Regions from separate parts of the Brevibacillus sp. HB1.2 genome, predicted to be linked through region 2. Evidence: riboswitches for the same ligand, from Rfam matches in the RefSeq annotation. Region 2 holds a riboswitch; each other region holds the start of a gene.
What was found. A riboswitch is a leader RNA that binds a small molecule or an ion and turns the genes downstream of it on or off. The one in region 2 is predicted to bind cobalamin.
Positions count from the first base shown of each region.

Region 1: linked by a shared signal. The riboswitch ahead of nrdI (class Ib ribonucleoside-diphosphate reductase assembly flavoprotein NrdI) and the one ahead of HPY28_RS07250 (ABC transporter substrate-binding protein) in region 2 are both predicted to bind cobalamin.
Region 3: linked by a shared signal. The riboswitch ahead of cobO (cob(I)yrinic acid a,c-diamide adenosyltransferase) and the one ahead of HPY28_RS07250 (ABC transporter substrate-binding protein) in region 2 are both predicted to bind cobalamin.

Region 1 is NZ_JABMIU010000007.1:7,963-13,295, forward strand. It holds gene nrdE (class 1b ribonucleoside-diphosphate reductase subunit alpha) at 1-1,885, opposite strand, end outside; gene nrdI (class Ib ribonucleoside-diphosphate reductase assembly flavoprotein NrdI) at 1,872-2,231, opposite strand; cobalamin riboswitch at 2,395-2,594, opposite strand; gene HPY28_RS17210 (alpha/beta hydrolase) at 2,765-3,586, shown strand; gene HPY28_RS17215 (ACT domain-containing protein) at 3,618-4,130, opposite strand; gene HPY28_RS17220 (hypothetical protein) at 4,170-4,499, opposite strand; gene mnmA (tRNA 2-thiouridine(34) synthase MnmA) at 4,521-5,333, opposite strand, start outside.
Region 2 is NZ_JABMIU010000002.1:478,032-483,364, forward strand. It holds gene HPY28_RS07240 (heme ABC transporter ATP-binding protein) at 1-764, opposite strand, end outside; gene HPY28_RS07245 (FecCD family ABC transporter permease) at 773-1,810, opposite strand; gene HPY28_RS07250 (ABC transporter substrate-binding protein) at 1,812-2,807, opposite strand; cobalamin riboswitch at 2,964-3,113, opposite strand; gene HPY28_RS07255 (MBL fold metallo-hydrolase) at 3,262-4,209, opposite strand; gene HPY28_RS07260 (pyridoxamine 5'-phosphate oxidase family protein) at 4,375-4,953, shown strand; gene HPY28_RS07265 (MerR family transcriptional regulator) at 5,005-5,333, opposite strand, start outside.
Region 3 is NZ_JABMIU010000010.1:33,638-38,970, forward strand. It holds gene cobS (adenosylcobinamide-GDP ribazoletransferase) at 1-643, opposite strand, end outside; gene cobU (bifunctional adenosylcobinamide kinase/adenosylcobinamide-phosphate guanylyltransferase) at 640-1,179, opposite strand; gene cobD (threonine-phosphate decarboxylase CobD) at 1,176-2,291, opposite strand; gene cobO (cob(I)yrinic acid a,c-diamide adenosyltransferase) at 2,288-2,836, opposite strand; cobalamin riboswitch at 3,000-3,215, opposite strand; gene HPY28_RS20650 (M15 family metallopeptidase) at 3,399-4,091, shown strand; gene HPY28_RS20655 (LeuA family protein) at 4,186-5,333, opposite strand, start outside.

The DNA of each region.
Region 1 (5,333 bases), on a different contig from region 2:
ATTGATCGATCACATACGCCGATTTGTAGTAAAAATAGTTTTCCTGCGACAAGTACGGCATCGGGTAATACGTCGTAGAGTTAGCATATGTTCTCGTTTCGATATGCTCAACGATTGGCATCACACTAGAAGTCGCATTCTGAATGTAGGAAATACTCTGTGTCGGTGCAATCGCCAAACGGTACGCATGGTAAACGCCATGCTTTTGCACCTTTTGCTGTAGTTCCGCCCAATCCTCTGACGTCGGAATGTGCATTCCTTCAAAGAGATGCTTTGCTTTTTCCGTCCGCGGGCTGTAATCGTTCGTCAAATACTTGTTAAAATAAGTGCCTTTTGCATATTCCGATTGTTCAAAGCCCAAGAAGGTCTTGCCTGTTTCCTTGGCAATTTCCATGCTTTTTTCCAAAGAGTAGAAGTTCATCATCATGAAAAACGTACGAGCGAAGTCCTTCGCTTCTTCACTCTCGTAGGCGATTCTGTTCTTTGCCAGATAACCGTTCAGGTTCATCGCACCGAGACCTACTGAGTGCAGCTCACTGTTTGCCTTTTGAACGCCTGGAGCGTTTTCTACACGCGTCATGTCACTCACGGCTGTAATGGCTTCGATTCCTTCGTGGACGGATTCACGGATCATTTTGCGTTCCATCACGTTGACGATATTGAGCGATGCCAAATTGCAGCTAATATCGCGACGGATGATATCCATCTCGCCGTAATTGGTGATCGTCGAAGTCTCCTGCAACTGGAAGATTTCCGTGCACAGGTTGGACATTTTCACCGAACCGAGATCTTTCAGTGCATGGTTGTTGTTCGCATTCGTTTTGTTCATGATGTACGGATAGCCCGATTCCATTTGAATCATCGCGATTTTGGTCAACATCTCGCGTGCGCTCATCACGGTCTTTTTCTTGATGCGATCGTTTGCCAAGAGCTCCTCGTACATGTCATCGAGGTCCATATCATCCAGATGAACACCGTATTCTTTGTACACGGAGTACGGAGCAAACACAGTCAATGGCTTATTTTCTTCAGCCAGCTTGTAGAACACGTTTGGTACGATCAGGCCGATGGACAACGTTTTGATGCGTGCTTTTTCATCCGCATTGATCTTTTTGCAATCGAGAAACTCGTTGATATCCCAACCGAAGATGTTGTAGTACGCTGCACCCGAGCCTTTGCGTTGCCCCATTTGATCTGCGTAGGAAAACGCATCTTCCAACAGCTTGAGAACGGGCATAACACCTTTTGCTGCGCCCTCGACGCCTTTGATCGGCTCTCCTCGTCCGCGGAGCTTGGACAAGTTCACGGCCACACCGCCGCCAATTTTGGATAGCTGCATACAAGTTCCCAAAATAAAGTTGATGGAGTTCAGTGAATCATCCATTTCGAGCAAGAAGCAGGAGACCATTTCTCCACGGCGGCTTTTGCCTGCATTCAGGAAGGTTGGTGTCGCTGGTTGCAAGCGTTGATCCATCATGGATACTGTCAAACGCTTAGCGAGCTCAAAGTCACCTTGTCCAAGGGACAGTGCCACAACGGCCACCCGGTCTGGATACTGCTCTAAGTACATCGATTTATCGTTCGTTTTCAACGCGTAATCTTTATAAAATTTGGAGATAGCCATGTACGAAGCAAATTGAAAATCAGCGTCATAGGCCAAACGGTAAACTTCATCGACCTGCTCAACAGTGTATGTTTCATAGACGTTTTCATAGAAGTCATTCTCGATCAAATAGTCCATGCGCTCTTTGACACTGCCAAAAGTCATCGTATTGGACTGCACTTCTTCCATGAAGACCGCAACCGCTTCCCGATCCTTTTCCAGTTGATAAAATCCGTCATTGCCACGCTGCATCAGTTCGTTGTTCAATTCAATATGCCGCAATTGCTGCCACCCCACTCGTAAATTGTTCCACGTCACGGCCGGTACCGGACAGTTCAAATTTAGAAATCACCGGAACGCCATATTGGCTCGCGATCGTATCCGCGCTTTTGGCAAAGCTGGTTCCCCAGTTGCGGTTACCGCTGGCGGATACTCCCCGCAGATGGACATGATTTCGCTTCAGGAACGTCGCCACCTTCTCCGGCACTTGTCCGAATCCCGTCGTGTATGTTATCAAAATGAATGGCTCGTCTAGCACCATATCTTGATCAATTTCCACATGTGGCAAATTAATTTTGTTGACGAATCTTCGGACGTTTCCTGTTTTTGAATCATAAGCGATTAGCATGTCCCTCATCCTATCCCCTGCTATTTTTACTCTGTATGTATGTTATTTAGCCAAAGTAAAAGCGCATCCGACGTTTACATGCCGAATGCGCGTGATGACTTCCATCTAGCAATTCGCCAATACGAATTGCGCGCTCGAACACTTCCCTATCTCCCGTAGGTTAAACAGTGCAAGCGGTTAGGCAGGTCTCCTGGCTTTAGGATCATCGCTCCATTTTCACCTTCCCAATCCCTCAAGATCAGTGGCATTCTTTCGCAAATGGAACTCTCTCATTACAGTGGCGGGACCGCGTCGGATTCTCACCGACTTCCCTATTAAGTCTACCAAATCTGGCTGGTAAACACCTCACCGCATCAATATGTAGTTGGTAAAACTTACTTTACCTCAATATATCGTAGGAGTCAAGCTCAGTGTGCGCTCTTTTCGAAAACTAACTATTCTCCTTTTTCGGCTATTGCCAATCTCTGGTTCTCGTTCATATAATAGATTTTGTGTGCGTTGGTTAGCGTTGGAAAGATTGGAGAGTAGCCCTCATGAAAAGCACCGACTATCAACCTGTCGTCATTCCTCGTTCTTACAGTAAAATCATGACTTATCAAGAGCGTGACTATCACATTTTTGTAAGTATACCTGCCGATCCCCCTCCGGAATCAGGCTTTCCCGTCATATATTTGCTAGATGGCAACTCTGTTTTTGCAACCATGACCGAAGCGATACGAATACAATCACGTGGCCCTGAACGAACTGGCGTGTATCCTGCTATCGTCGTCGGGATTGGGTATCCAACGGACGGTCCGTACCATCCTGCCCGTTTCTTTGATTACACGTATGAAGTTCCCGTCACAGAGCTTCCTGGCAACCCACAAGGAGCCGACTGGCCTCAGATGGGGGGAGCAGAGCAGTTCCTCACCTTTTTAGAGGAGGAGCTCAAGCCGAGTATCGAAAACGACTTCCCCATCGATCGGACGCAACAAGCGATTTTTGGACATTCGTTAGGTGGCTTGTTTGTCTTGCATGTACTTTTGTCGAGACCACACGCTTTTCAGCGTTATATAGCTGGCAGTCCTTCGATCCATTGGAATGAGAGCGTACTGCTTGCGAAGGAGAGTCAATTACCGAGCCTGCTGACAGATGACCTCGACGTCCATGCACTCCTCACCATCGGGGAGTTGGAAAACGATGGGCGATTCTTAGTCAAAGAAAAATCTCTGGCGATGATCGAACGATTGTCGTCCATGGGCAAAGGTCAAATCAAGGCTTCCTTTAAAGAATTTGCTGACGAAAATCATTCGTCCGTCTTGCCAGTCTTAATTAGCCAAGGACTCAAATTCGCTACGAAAAAAACTGCCCGCTAAAAATGGGCAGTTTTTGTTTATCATGACTCGCTTACTGTAGAGATAACACTTTGGTGATTTGGGGCAGCTCTTCGATGGCAGATACAATCGTCGGTGTAATCTCTTCATCGGTCACAGAGATAAGCAGGGCATTCTTCCCTTTTTGCTCACGTGATACATTCAACTTGGAAACATTGATTTGATGTTCGGCCAGTTTTCGTGAGACATCATAAATCACGCCTGGATAATCGATATGGCGAACCAACAATCCATGGGCACCTGGAGGTATGCGACACGCACAGTAATTGATTTCACTGATGTACACTTCTCTCCAATCTTGCGCCAAGGTGTACTTGTTCGCTCCTACCCGCAACACCGCCAAATGATTCGCATATTCACCGGAGCTATGTTGGACAGGAACCTTCGTCCCTAGTCCTTCCACTAACTGCGTTGCGATTTCCTCTTTATTTTCATGAGCAAGAATACTTAATTGTGCACCCGCTAACTCTGGCTCGAGTCTTTGAATCAGTTCAGCTAGTTCACGCAGTCCAGCATATTGGGTCATGTGTTGCCTTCACTCTCCCAGTCAGGTTTATCCTTGTTTTCACGGCAGAATCCAAGCTTCCGGCTCTTTCTTGATAGAGGATTCGTTATCAGCACGATACCAAGCCGTCAACGTTTGTCCATCTTTCGTATAGTAGATTCGGTAGATGGTATTGCCTTTTCCGCTATTGGTAAAAGGACTTTCCTCCTTCGGAACCGCTGTCACTCCACCCGCAACTACAGCCCCGCCGTTCTCCTTGATGACGTTTTGGATCGTCGCCATATGCTCTTTACCCATGGAGGCCATCCCAAAATAAGAGATGATCGCCAAGAGAACCGCTCCCGCCAAAAACGAAACGATAATCACTTTTGATTTTTTCGTAGCATCCACCGAGTGCTTCCCCCGTCTATCTTAGTTCTCTTTATCAACTAAGCGTACCTTGTCAATCGTACCGCCACCCAAGCACACTTCCCCATCGTAGAAGACGACAGCCTGACCAGGTGTTACTGCTTTTTGCGGCTGGTCAAAAATGACCTCCACGTTTCCGTCCTCTAGCAGGTGAATAGTTACTCCCTGATCTGGCTGGCGATAACGGAATTTCGCTGTACAAGTAAATGTTTCGGAAGGCTTTTTATCACTCGTCCAGCTAACGTTGGTTGCCAAGAGGCTCTTCGAGTACAGACGAATATGATCAGAGCCTTCACCTACGATCAGGACATTGCGCTCCAGATCTTTGTCTACAACAAACCAAGGCTGTCCGCTCGTGCCATGACCTCCACCTATTCCTAAGCCTTGTCGTTGACCCAATGTATAGTACATCAGTCCGTCGTGCGTGCCGATGATTGCTCCTTCTACGGTCTCGATATTTCCTGGTTTGGCAGGCAAATAGTTTTGCAGGAACTCACGGAAGTTGCGCTCTCCAATAAAGCAGATCCCTGTACTATCCTTCTTTTTCGCAGTATAGAGTCCTGCTTTCTCTGCGATCTCCCTTACTTGAGGTTTCGGGAGATGACCAATCGGGAACATCGTTTTGGAAAGCTGTTCTTGGCCCAATACATTCAAGAAGTAAGTCTGATCCTTGTTGTTGTCAGCGCCACGAATGAGTTTGTATTCGCCATCAATGTGCTTGACCTGCGCGTAATGGCCGGTGGCAATATAATCCGCCCCAAGATCCATGACCTTGGCAAGAAGCTCGCCGAACTTGATTTCACGGTTGCACATGAC
Region 2 (5,333 bases):
TGCAAAATAATTTGCGGCAAATGATGAACAGGATGCTCCATGACAATCGGTCTGGTTCCGTATACAGCCTCTATTCTGTCACTTTGCAAGATGTCTTTTGGTGCGCCAACGCTTATCTGCTTTCCTCTGTGCAGCATCAAAATACGATCGCAGTATAGGGAGGCTAGATTCAGATCGTGCAGCACAGCGATGACCGTCACCTGCGTCGTCTTTTGCCATTTTCGCACGATGTCCATGAGTTGAATCTGGTACCCGATATCAAGGTAGGTCGTGGGTTCATCGAGCAACAGCACCTGAGGTCTTTGGATCAATGCCTTCCCCAAAGCTACCCGCTGCTTTTCCCCACCACTCAACTGATCCAGTGTGCGCTCTTCCAAATGTTCAAGACCGAGCATCTGTACGATTTCATCAATGAGCGATGCGACATCCTGCTTCTCTTCCCCTAGCCAATTTTGGTAAGGAAAGCGCCCCATTTCCAACACCTCTCGGACACGAAAGCCGACTGGCGGCAGACCCTCTTGCTCCAGAACAGCCAGTATTTTGGCAAGCTCTTTGCGTGGATAGGAATGAAGCTTTTTCTCTTGAAGCAAAATGTCTCCTGCATCTGCCTTAATGACACCTGAAATCATTTTCAGCAAGGTAGATTTTCCGCTTCCATTTGGTCCGATGATGCCAAAAAATTCTCCCTTGTCCACGCAAAAATCGATGCCGTGCAAAACAGGCGTATCCTGATACGATTTTTGCAAGTTGCGCACATTGATCATTGCAAACGTTACCTCTTCCTAAAGCGTTTATTTTGCTTCAATAAATAGGCGAAAAACGGTGCTCCCAGAAATGCTGTCACGACACCGAGCGGGATTTCTGTTGGACTCAGCAACATTCTGGCAAGAGTGTCGGCCCACAGCACGTAAATACCACCGCAGATCGCAGACATCGGCAGTAAAATACGATGGTCAGGACCAACCAGCAATCGAACGAGATGCGGTACCACCAGGCCAACGAACCCAATAATTCCCGCGATAGAAACCGCCGCTGCAGTCAGGAGGGTCGAAACGACCAGAACCACTAACTTCGTTCGATCCACATGGACGCCGAGATGCGCAGCCTGCCGCTCCCCCAACGCAAATAGGTTTAAGGAACGCGCATAGCTCACAAGCACCATTCCACCTATGACCAAGTACGGAATCAAGACGTACGTAAAGGCCCACCCTCGAAATGACAGGCTGCCCATAAGCCAGAACACGATCTCATTTACCGTCTGGTCGGATAGCGACACCATAAACGAAACGAGCGAGCCGAGAAAAGCCTGCACCACGACACCAGACAAAATCAGGGTCTCCGTTTGCAGCTTTCCTTGCGTATTCGCGAGTCCGAGTACGATCCATAAACTGAGCAATCCTGTAAGAAAAGCGACGACAGGCGTGCTCCATGCACCCAAAAAGGTGATTTGCAAGCCAAAAAGGATCAAGAAGGCTGCTCCGACAGCAGAACCCGATGCCACGCCCATCGTAAACGGATCTGCAAGCGGATTGCGCAAAACGCCCTGAAAGCCCGCTCCCGCAAGTGACAAGCAGGCGCCAATCAAGACAGCCAATACAACGCGTGGAAAACGAACCTTCATGACAATTTGCTCAGATGACTCCGGCCACGTTACGGTGATCCACTCAGACAAGCCAGGGATTTGATGGAGCAGGATGAGCCATACTTGCGAAATGGGGAGTTGTGCCGCCCCCATCGAGATGCTGATAACTATTGATGCCAGAAGGACGAGACAACTAACTCCTCCCCATATGAACAATCGTTTCTTCATTTTATTTCACCAAGTCAGGGTAAATCGCCTTGGCTACTTCGATTAAGCCTTGTGTAATACGCGGACCAGGGCGAGACAAAATATTTTGGTCCATGCCAAAGATTTGTTTTTCACGGATCGCCTTCATTTTATCCCAGCCATTGCGACTCGCGATCATATCCTCTAGCTTGATGCCCGTCTTTTCATCGGTAATTCCGCTCGCATACAAAATGACGTCTGGATCGTTTTGCAAAATCTTTTCTTCACTGATCGGATTCCACCCTTCGGTGTCGGAAGCAATGTTTGTTGCTCCAGCCAGCGTGATGAGTTCATCCATGAATTCGCCTTTTCCGACTGTCCAGCCTGGGGAAAATTCCAGATATACCTTTTTCTTCTCTTCCGGTTTTACATTTTTCACTGCTTCTTGAACGTACGCGATGTCTTTCTTCATTTGCGCGACGACTTTTTCGGCTTGTTCCTGTGTGTTCGTGATAACTCCCATCGCCAAAACATTGTTTAGGATGTCATCCATCTTTGTCGGATGGGTAATATAGACTGGCATTCCGAGAGATTTGAGCTTGTCAGCCACTGGCTTTTCCATCGAAATCCCACCGACGACCATATCCGGCGTTTGAGCGAGAATGGCTTCTTCATTTGGTTTGACAACTCCGCCAATTTTCGGTTTTGCCTTCGCCGCATCTGGATAATCATCATAGTCTGAGACAGCTACGATCCGATCTTCCAAGCCTAATGCGAACAAAATCTCTGTCTCGGCAGGTGATGTAGAGACGATTCGCTCAGGAGCTTTTGCAAAGGTTACTTCTTTTCCTGTTGCATCCTTGACGGTCAATGGATACGTTGTTTGTTTTGCAGGTTGCTCGGCCGTATTCTCTTGCGGTGCTGTCTGCGGTGCGCTTGTTTGTCCCCCTGGTGCTGGCTGGCTGTTATCGTTACCCGCACAACCTGCGAGGCTAGCCGCAACTAGTAGTGGGATCATGAATCGCAATGAACGTTTCATATGTAGAACTTCCTTTCTGCATGTCTGATTGACTGTTCCTTCCAATAAAAAAATCGACCCTTGCTTCCATTCGGAAATCAAAGGGTCGGCACCTCAGGGCAAACAGACAGGATGGTCTGCTTCCTGAAATAGGCCGATCCTTTCCGCGAAGGCAACAGGCACTAAAACAAACAGGCAGGTCTCCTGGCTTACGGCTGAGGAACGAGCCGATTTACAGTGGCGGGACCGCGTCGGATTTTCACCGACTTCCCTTTTCACCCGATCTTTTCGTTAAAAAGACGAGGCACCTATTTGCTGTTACGTTTGAAATTGTCACAGTCCATGACTCATCCTACATCATAGCATTCCTTGGATGAAAAAAGAATGACAAACACATAAGCCAATACTTTCTTGCCTGCTAAAAATGAAAAACGCCTGAACAAAAGGTTCAGGCAAATGTAAAGCTTTTGGCAGGCTATTTCCCTCGTTTGTCCAAATAATCGAGAATGCCCATGGAGCATACTTGTAAATCGAGCTTGAGTACTTCGAATACTTCGTGGTCACTGCTGATTCCTTGTGACTGTAGATGATCCGAAACTCGTTCAAATAACGTAAGAGACAGCTCATCGTATGATTGTCCAGCAACAAGCGCTGTCTTTCCTTCCGCCACAAACACGGGGAGCCACTCGCGTATTTGGCGGTACACGTCATCTACCTGCTCTGACATCCCAAAATGACCAAAGTAAATGCGACTCAGCTTGTGCGCTTCAAAACGGCTTAGAGACGCTAACATGGCATCCGGGTCAAACTGATTCGGCGAAGTAGATGGCAGCACGAGGTGTATGCCATCCTTTTTAAGCTGTGGATAGAGTACACCTGCCGTATCACCTGTGAACATGCCGCGGCTTACTGGATCGTAGATGCTGAAGTGATGATTGGCATGCCCTGGCGAATCCAGAAACTCCAATACGCAATTCTCTCCGATCTTTAGTGTATCTCCATCCCCACGAATCAAAATCCGTTCCTCGAGAACAGCCTCAATCGGATCAAACAATCGATCAAAATCATCATGATACACCGCTCTCGCGCCTGCGATCAGTCGGCTCGGATCTATGAGATGACGTGCACCTTTCGGGTGGACAACGACCTTTGCGTTCGGACAATCCTTCAGAAACAGTCCTACTCCTCCTGCATGATCCAAGTGAATGTGCGTCACGATGATGTATTTGACTTGTTCCGGCTTATAACCGAGCTTGGCGAGACCGGCCTTGATGTATGGGACGGAGGGGCTTGGTCCTGTTTCTACCAATGTGAGCTCCTCTTCCGCGATCACATACGTCCCCGTGCGTTCCGCCCAGCCCATATCGAAACCGTCTATTAAATGGATGCGTTCCCCTAAGTAAATTGGCTCTGTTGCTTGCATGTAAATACTCCTCCTTGTCAAAAGTCTCGCGTTGCCATTGTGTTGGAATATTTACACTTTACCATCTATTTTGTAGGGATTGGGGATGAATCACACAAATTCTTCATATTTTCATGATAATATGAGGGCAGCAAAATCGATTCCATTATCTGGAGGGGTGCAAAAATGGGTCAACTTTTTTCTGAATTACGACCTGAGCATGAGAAATTTATCAAGAAGCAACGGATGTTCTTTGTTGCCTCTGCTCCAATGGACACAAATGGTCACGTGAATCTTTCACCGAAAGGGTACGATTCTTTTCGCATAGTATCGCCTACCGAGGTCGCCTATTTAGACCTGACTGGAAGTGGAAACGAAACCAGCGCTCATCTGCAGGAAAATGGCAGGATTACTCTCATGTTCTGTGCGTTTGAAGGCCCCCCTCTCATCATGCGCCTATTCGGCAAAGGAACGGTTATTCTCCCAGATACGCCTCGGTGGAATGAGCTCGTAAAAGACTTTCCGCTTCTGCCCGGCGCTCGTCAAATCATTACCGTCAACATACAGGAAGTAAAGACCTCTTGCGGCTGGGCTATCCCTTTCTATTCCTATTCAAAAGAACGCGACACCCTTCAGAAATGGACCTTGGCGAAAGACGAGCAAGAACTGCTTGATTATCAAAAGGAAAACAACGTAGTAAGCATGGATGGATTGCCAACCCCATTGGGGCAAAAGCTTTTTCCCGCAGTAGGTGGGGATAACTAAAAGGAAAACGAAAAGAAGCTGCCCTCTCGCAGCTTCTTTTTTTAAATCTCTTTACTTACTCGTATAAATGACCACTGCATCTTTGAGAAACTCGGCAACACCAGGCTGTTCCTTGTCGTAATAGGCCGTGAAGCGCGGGTCTTCGACGTACATCTGGGCAACACCTGCGTGCGCATCTTTGCTGTAGCTGTCCCAATAAAAGCTCAGCCATTGACGGTGAAGATCCGCTGCTTTTTGCGCCAATTCATGAGCAGGATCACCTGTCGCAAAAGCCTGTACCAACGTCTCATGCAGTTCTTCATTCAACTTTTCAAGTGCAGCGTACTCCTGCTCGGTCATTCCTTTGATTTTCAGATTGGATTTGTCAACCTGGTCACTTC
Region 3 (5,333 bases), on a different contig from region 2:
TTGAAACCGAGCGTGAAAACAATAGAGCGAACAACAGTGACAGGAAAATGGCTGTGATGACCTGCAAGCCCCCAAGATACCAACCTGCGGCAAACACGATGATGTAGCTCACGATGATAGAGGAAACGGAAAGCCCAGCACTGATGCCTTTTCCGATCCCTTTATCTGCCGAAAGATACGGCCAGAGCTTAATCGACAAAAGCACATGTGTCCGCGCTGCTACTGGTGCTACGATCAAAAAGCTGCCCCATCCCGGATGTGCGAGCTCTGCGACTGCACCCGCCTTGATCAGCAACAGCATAATCGCAGCAAGAACGCCCATCGCTCCTACGCGGCTGTCCTTCATAATCGAAAGGATTTGCTCTCTCGGTCTGCTGCTGCCAAGACCGTCCGCGAGATCCATCCACCCATCCATATGAAGACCACCGGTCACGTAGACCCATGCGACCAGCGTCAAAATAGCGGCGATCCATGGACTAAACAGCACCAGTCCTGCCTGATATACACCCCATAGCAATAAACCGATGACCAAACCAACTGCGGGATACCAGTTGACGCTTTTTCTCCACGCCTCCTCTGAAGGACGAAGCCACGGAACCGGTATACGCGTAAAAAACGAGATCGCGTGTAAAAATGCATTCATCCTTTGATCCTCCACGGTATCCCCGACAAAACCGCGTAGACGGCGTCCGCTTGTCGCGCACTTCTCTGATTGACATCGCCCAGCACATCCGCGAACCATCTGCCCAAACGACTCAAGGCTACACCGCCCAATCCGACCTCGCTTGTGACGGCAATGACTTTTTGCGGGGAATTGTGAACGAGGGACAGCCATGCCTCTGCCTCCTGCAGCAGGGATTGCGTGTGTGAAGGACTTCTCCATTCAGACTCGTCCATACTCATCAATCGATTACTCACCCAGGTGGACAGACAATCGATTAAAACCACATCATACTGCTCACTGAATGCGTGGTAATCGGTTAATCGCTCTCCTACCTCCACACAGCCCCATTCCAGCGGACGACGTGCCTGATGCAGCTCGATTCTCTGCTTCATTTCATCATCCCAGGCCTTGCCTGTCGCCACGTACAGGACTCGACTGCCCAACTTCATCGCAAGCTCTTCCGCGTAGCGGCTTTTTCCTGAACGGACACCGCCTGTTACCAGCACCAAGCTCATCGCTGTTCACTTCCTTCCGCATGGACCTCGCGGAGCGCTGCCAGAAGTCTTTCATTTTCCTCTCGTCCACGCACTGCGATTCTCACATCATGTGCCGTCAGACCGGGATACATCGCACAGTTGCGGATCAGAACGCCTTTTTTGCCGAGCCGTGCCTGCAATTGTTCCGCTGGCAATCCTTCTGGTGAGCGCAGCAGCAAAAAGTTTGCCTCCCCCGGCCATACCTGCCAGCCCAACTCACCGCTGATGCAATCGATCAAATACGCACGTTCTGCTTTTATGAGCCTTCGCGTCTGTTCCTCATATGCCTGCTCCTGCAAGCACAGTTCTCCAGCTAAAAGGGCCAGTGCATTCACGCTCCAGCTCACTTGCTTCTGGCGCATCCTCGCAATGACATCCGGATGCGCAATCGCATAACCCAGGCGCAATCCCGGGATCGCGTACATTTTCGTCATCGAGCGCATCAAGATCACACGGGGAAAGCGCTCGAGCTGCGTCGCCAATGTATATTGCCGATCTTCCTCCACAAAATCGAGGAAAGCCTCATCCACGATGAGCCACGTGTTGGTCTTACTCGTCCATTCCGCCATTTGGCGAAGCTCATCCGGTTGATACAGGATTCCCGTCGGATTGTTTGGCGACCCGACAAATACGAGATCAGACTGCGTAAAAAGAGTGTGCAGCTCTATAGGATCGGGCTTGTACCCGTTCGCTTCCTTCCCGTAGCAGCCAATGACACGGGCACCATACTGCTCGGAAAGTTGCGCGTATTCCGAAAAGCAAGGATATACCACACCAACCGTTTGCGGCGAAAGACCGAGAATGGCCAGTGCCATCGCCTCCGCTGCACCATTGGCAGGCAGCAACCATTCCTCCGGCACTTGCAGCCGCTTCGCCAGCGCACGCCGAAACACACGATGTCCAGGGTCTGGGTAATGCGCTACAGCAGCCAGCGAATCCAGCAGCATCTCACGAACGCTTGCTGGCATCCCCAGCGGATTAATATTGGCACTGTAATCCAGAAACTGCCCGGGCTCTCGACCAAAGCGCTGCGCTGCGGTCAGCAAGTCTCCGCCATGACCGTACTTCTCTATTACACCTGCGCTTGTCAAAACTCTACCCCCAGCACAGCTGGAATCCCTTCATCGTAGTAATGCTTGATTGGCTTCATCTCTGTCACCAAATCTGCGATGTCCAAAATCTCCTGCTTTGCGGCCCGTCCCGTAATCACGAGGTGAATATGACTTGGCCTATTTTGAATCGCTTCCAACACATCGGACAATGGCAACACATCATCAATCGGGAAGCGGTCAATCGCCAATGCATTATTTAGCTCATCCAAAATGACGACATCGTACGCTCCGGAAGAAAGCTTTTCGCTCGCAAACGCCCAAGCTTCTTTCAATGCCTGACGATGCTCCTCCGGTGTTTTCGTCCATGTGAAGCCGACGCCCATTTGCACAATTTCAATGCCCAATTTATCGAAAATAATCTTTTCTCCGTATGTACGCTCTGGCGACTTGATGAATTGAACCATCAGCACCTTTTTCCCGCGCCCTGTCGCCCGCACAGCCAACCCGACTGCCGCTGTCGTTTTTCCTTTGCCGTCTCCTGTGTAAACGAGGGTCAATCCTCGCTTCTTATCGTTTTTCTCCATCGTGACCACCTCAAAAAGTGACGTATTTTACTCCGCTGTTTCCTCCAAATACTTTCCGAAGCATAAAAAAAGCGCTCTGTTTCCCCCAGTACCTAAGGAAAAACAAAGCGCGGATAGCCGAAAAGCAACAATCCTCACCTCTTCCTTTGACCCGAAGGAAATCAGTGTAATCATAAAACAGGCAGGTCTCCTGGCTCGAGGATCATCGCTCTTCTTCTCCTTCCCGCTCCCGGATGGGCAGTGGATGGCATGATGCCTTGAAGAACAGCTACTCTCTTACAGTGGCGGGACCGCGTTGGCTTTTCACCAAACTTCCCTTTTAACCTTGCTCCTGCGAATCGGTTTCGCAAAAACAAGGACCTGTTTCTCTTCCATATGTAAATGTCGTTCGTTCCGTTGACAAGCACTTGCTTTAATAATAGCAAAAGCTACCGAGGATTCAAGCAAAAGCTGCTGATTCGTCGCTGGTGACTATTAGCAGAAAATTTAAGATAATGACCGTTTACATGCCTGATGTTTTTCGTTACCCTATTGGCAAAACAATCGAAAGTGGTGTGCAGTCATGCTATTTCCTCCGATTCCAAAAATACCAGACATGGTCCTGCCCAGCCCACTGCCGATCAAGGAATGCGGCGAACCGATGATTCCCCTCTCTTCCCTTTCAGCTCAAATCACAGTCTATCCAGCCTACTACCACAAGGGCTATGCCGGAACACAGCCAGAAGCCTTTTTGCGAGAAGGGGCAGCACACAAGCTCGCCACGGCAGCCGCGCAACTGCCTGTTGGCTACAAGCTCGTCGTGTTGGACGGCTGGCGCTCATTTGAGGTACAGGCATCCTTGTATGATCGTTTCCGTGAAGCCTTGCTATTACAAGGCTGGCAGGAAGGACCCGCCCTCACGGAAGAATTGAGCAAATTCGTCGCTTATCCAACAACAGACCTCTCCAAACCGTCCCCTCACCTATCCGGCGGTGCAGTGGATCTAACTATCGCAGGGCCTGATGGCTGGCTGGAGATGGGGACCGTCTTCGATGATTTCAGTGAACTGGCTTCCACTCGCTATTATGAAGAGCTGGCACAGTCTAAGCAAAAAGACATCGAAATTCGAGACAATCGCCGACTGCTTTATCATTTGATGACGGCTGCCGGATTCGTCAACTATCCGAAAGAATGGTGGCATTTCGAATACGGAACGCGCACTTGGGGACAAAAAACGCAGAAAGAGCCGATTTATGGCGGGGTTTTGTCGATGTAACCACAAATAATCGAGCAAGGCATGAGCCCGGTCGATACCGTACTCATGCCCAGATGGCCGCCCACTCTTCAAACTCAACAAATTCCTGTACCTCTTAGGTCACTGGTATTTCAGAAGATGCTGCTGAAACCAAAAGGCTTTTGTTGTATTCAGGTGACAATACAATATTTGTATAAGTTCCGTGCCCTGACACATAGTGATAGGAATGCTCGACGCCTGCTGGGATAAAAATAGCTGCTGGACTCTCAACAGTCTTCTCTTCTTCACCAAGTTGAACATGACACACCAGACCAGTGCCATCAGGTGCATCTCCCCAAAAGAGGAAGGCACTGTCACAATGATGCGCATGTCTGTCTACATGTTTTTCAGGAATACCGGACAAATCGCATAATCCAAATATCCTTTGGATCACATAAAATGAGGCTCGCTCATCAACACGCGAATCCATCATAACCCAGCGTATCCCTGGACCGTCACGATGATACTGTAGCTCTGAAGCACCTTTTGGAAACGGCTTTCCTACCTGTAAGGAAACAGGCAGCTTTGGGCTTCCTAGTGGAGGACGCTTTTCTTCGAGAAGCCGTGTTCTTCCAATTGTTTCGGGAGGAAATGGCTCATACGCTTTGGAATTCCTCTTTACGGCTTGGACATGGTAAGCCGATGTATGCGTAAAAGCATTTTGCCCAGCGATAGGGCGCAGTTCGTCCGGTCTATACCCTGTCGTCATACGGATCGCTTGTACAAGCTCGGGAATTCTATCCAAAGAATAACGATGATCATTTCGAAGCTTTTGCAACGCAACAGTAAGCTGGATCAAGTCAGTAATACCAGCTCTTTCGCCGATTCCTAAAATTGTCGCATCAATGACAGAAGCGCCTGCATCAATAGCCGCCAGCGCATTCGCTTGAGCAAGACCAAGATCATTATGCAGATGAACTTCAATTTCGCATCCAAATTCCTCAATGGCACGAGTTACAATTCTTTTGCATGTATCAGGCTCCCATATCCCGACAGTATCTGCCAAACTAATGCGATCTGCGCCTGCCTGCAAAGCAACATGACCTAAGCTGGATATCTTTTCCCACTCTGTCCGTGAAGCGTCTTCAATCGTGAATCTAACCTGTAAGCCAAGCTTTTTTGCTTCGATAACAGCTTGTTGGACTTTCTCTTGTATATAGCTTTCCTGGTGATGACTGAATTTGGTTTGGATAGACACATCATTAATGGAAGCCCAAATCCCCA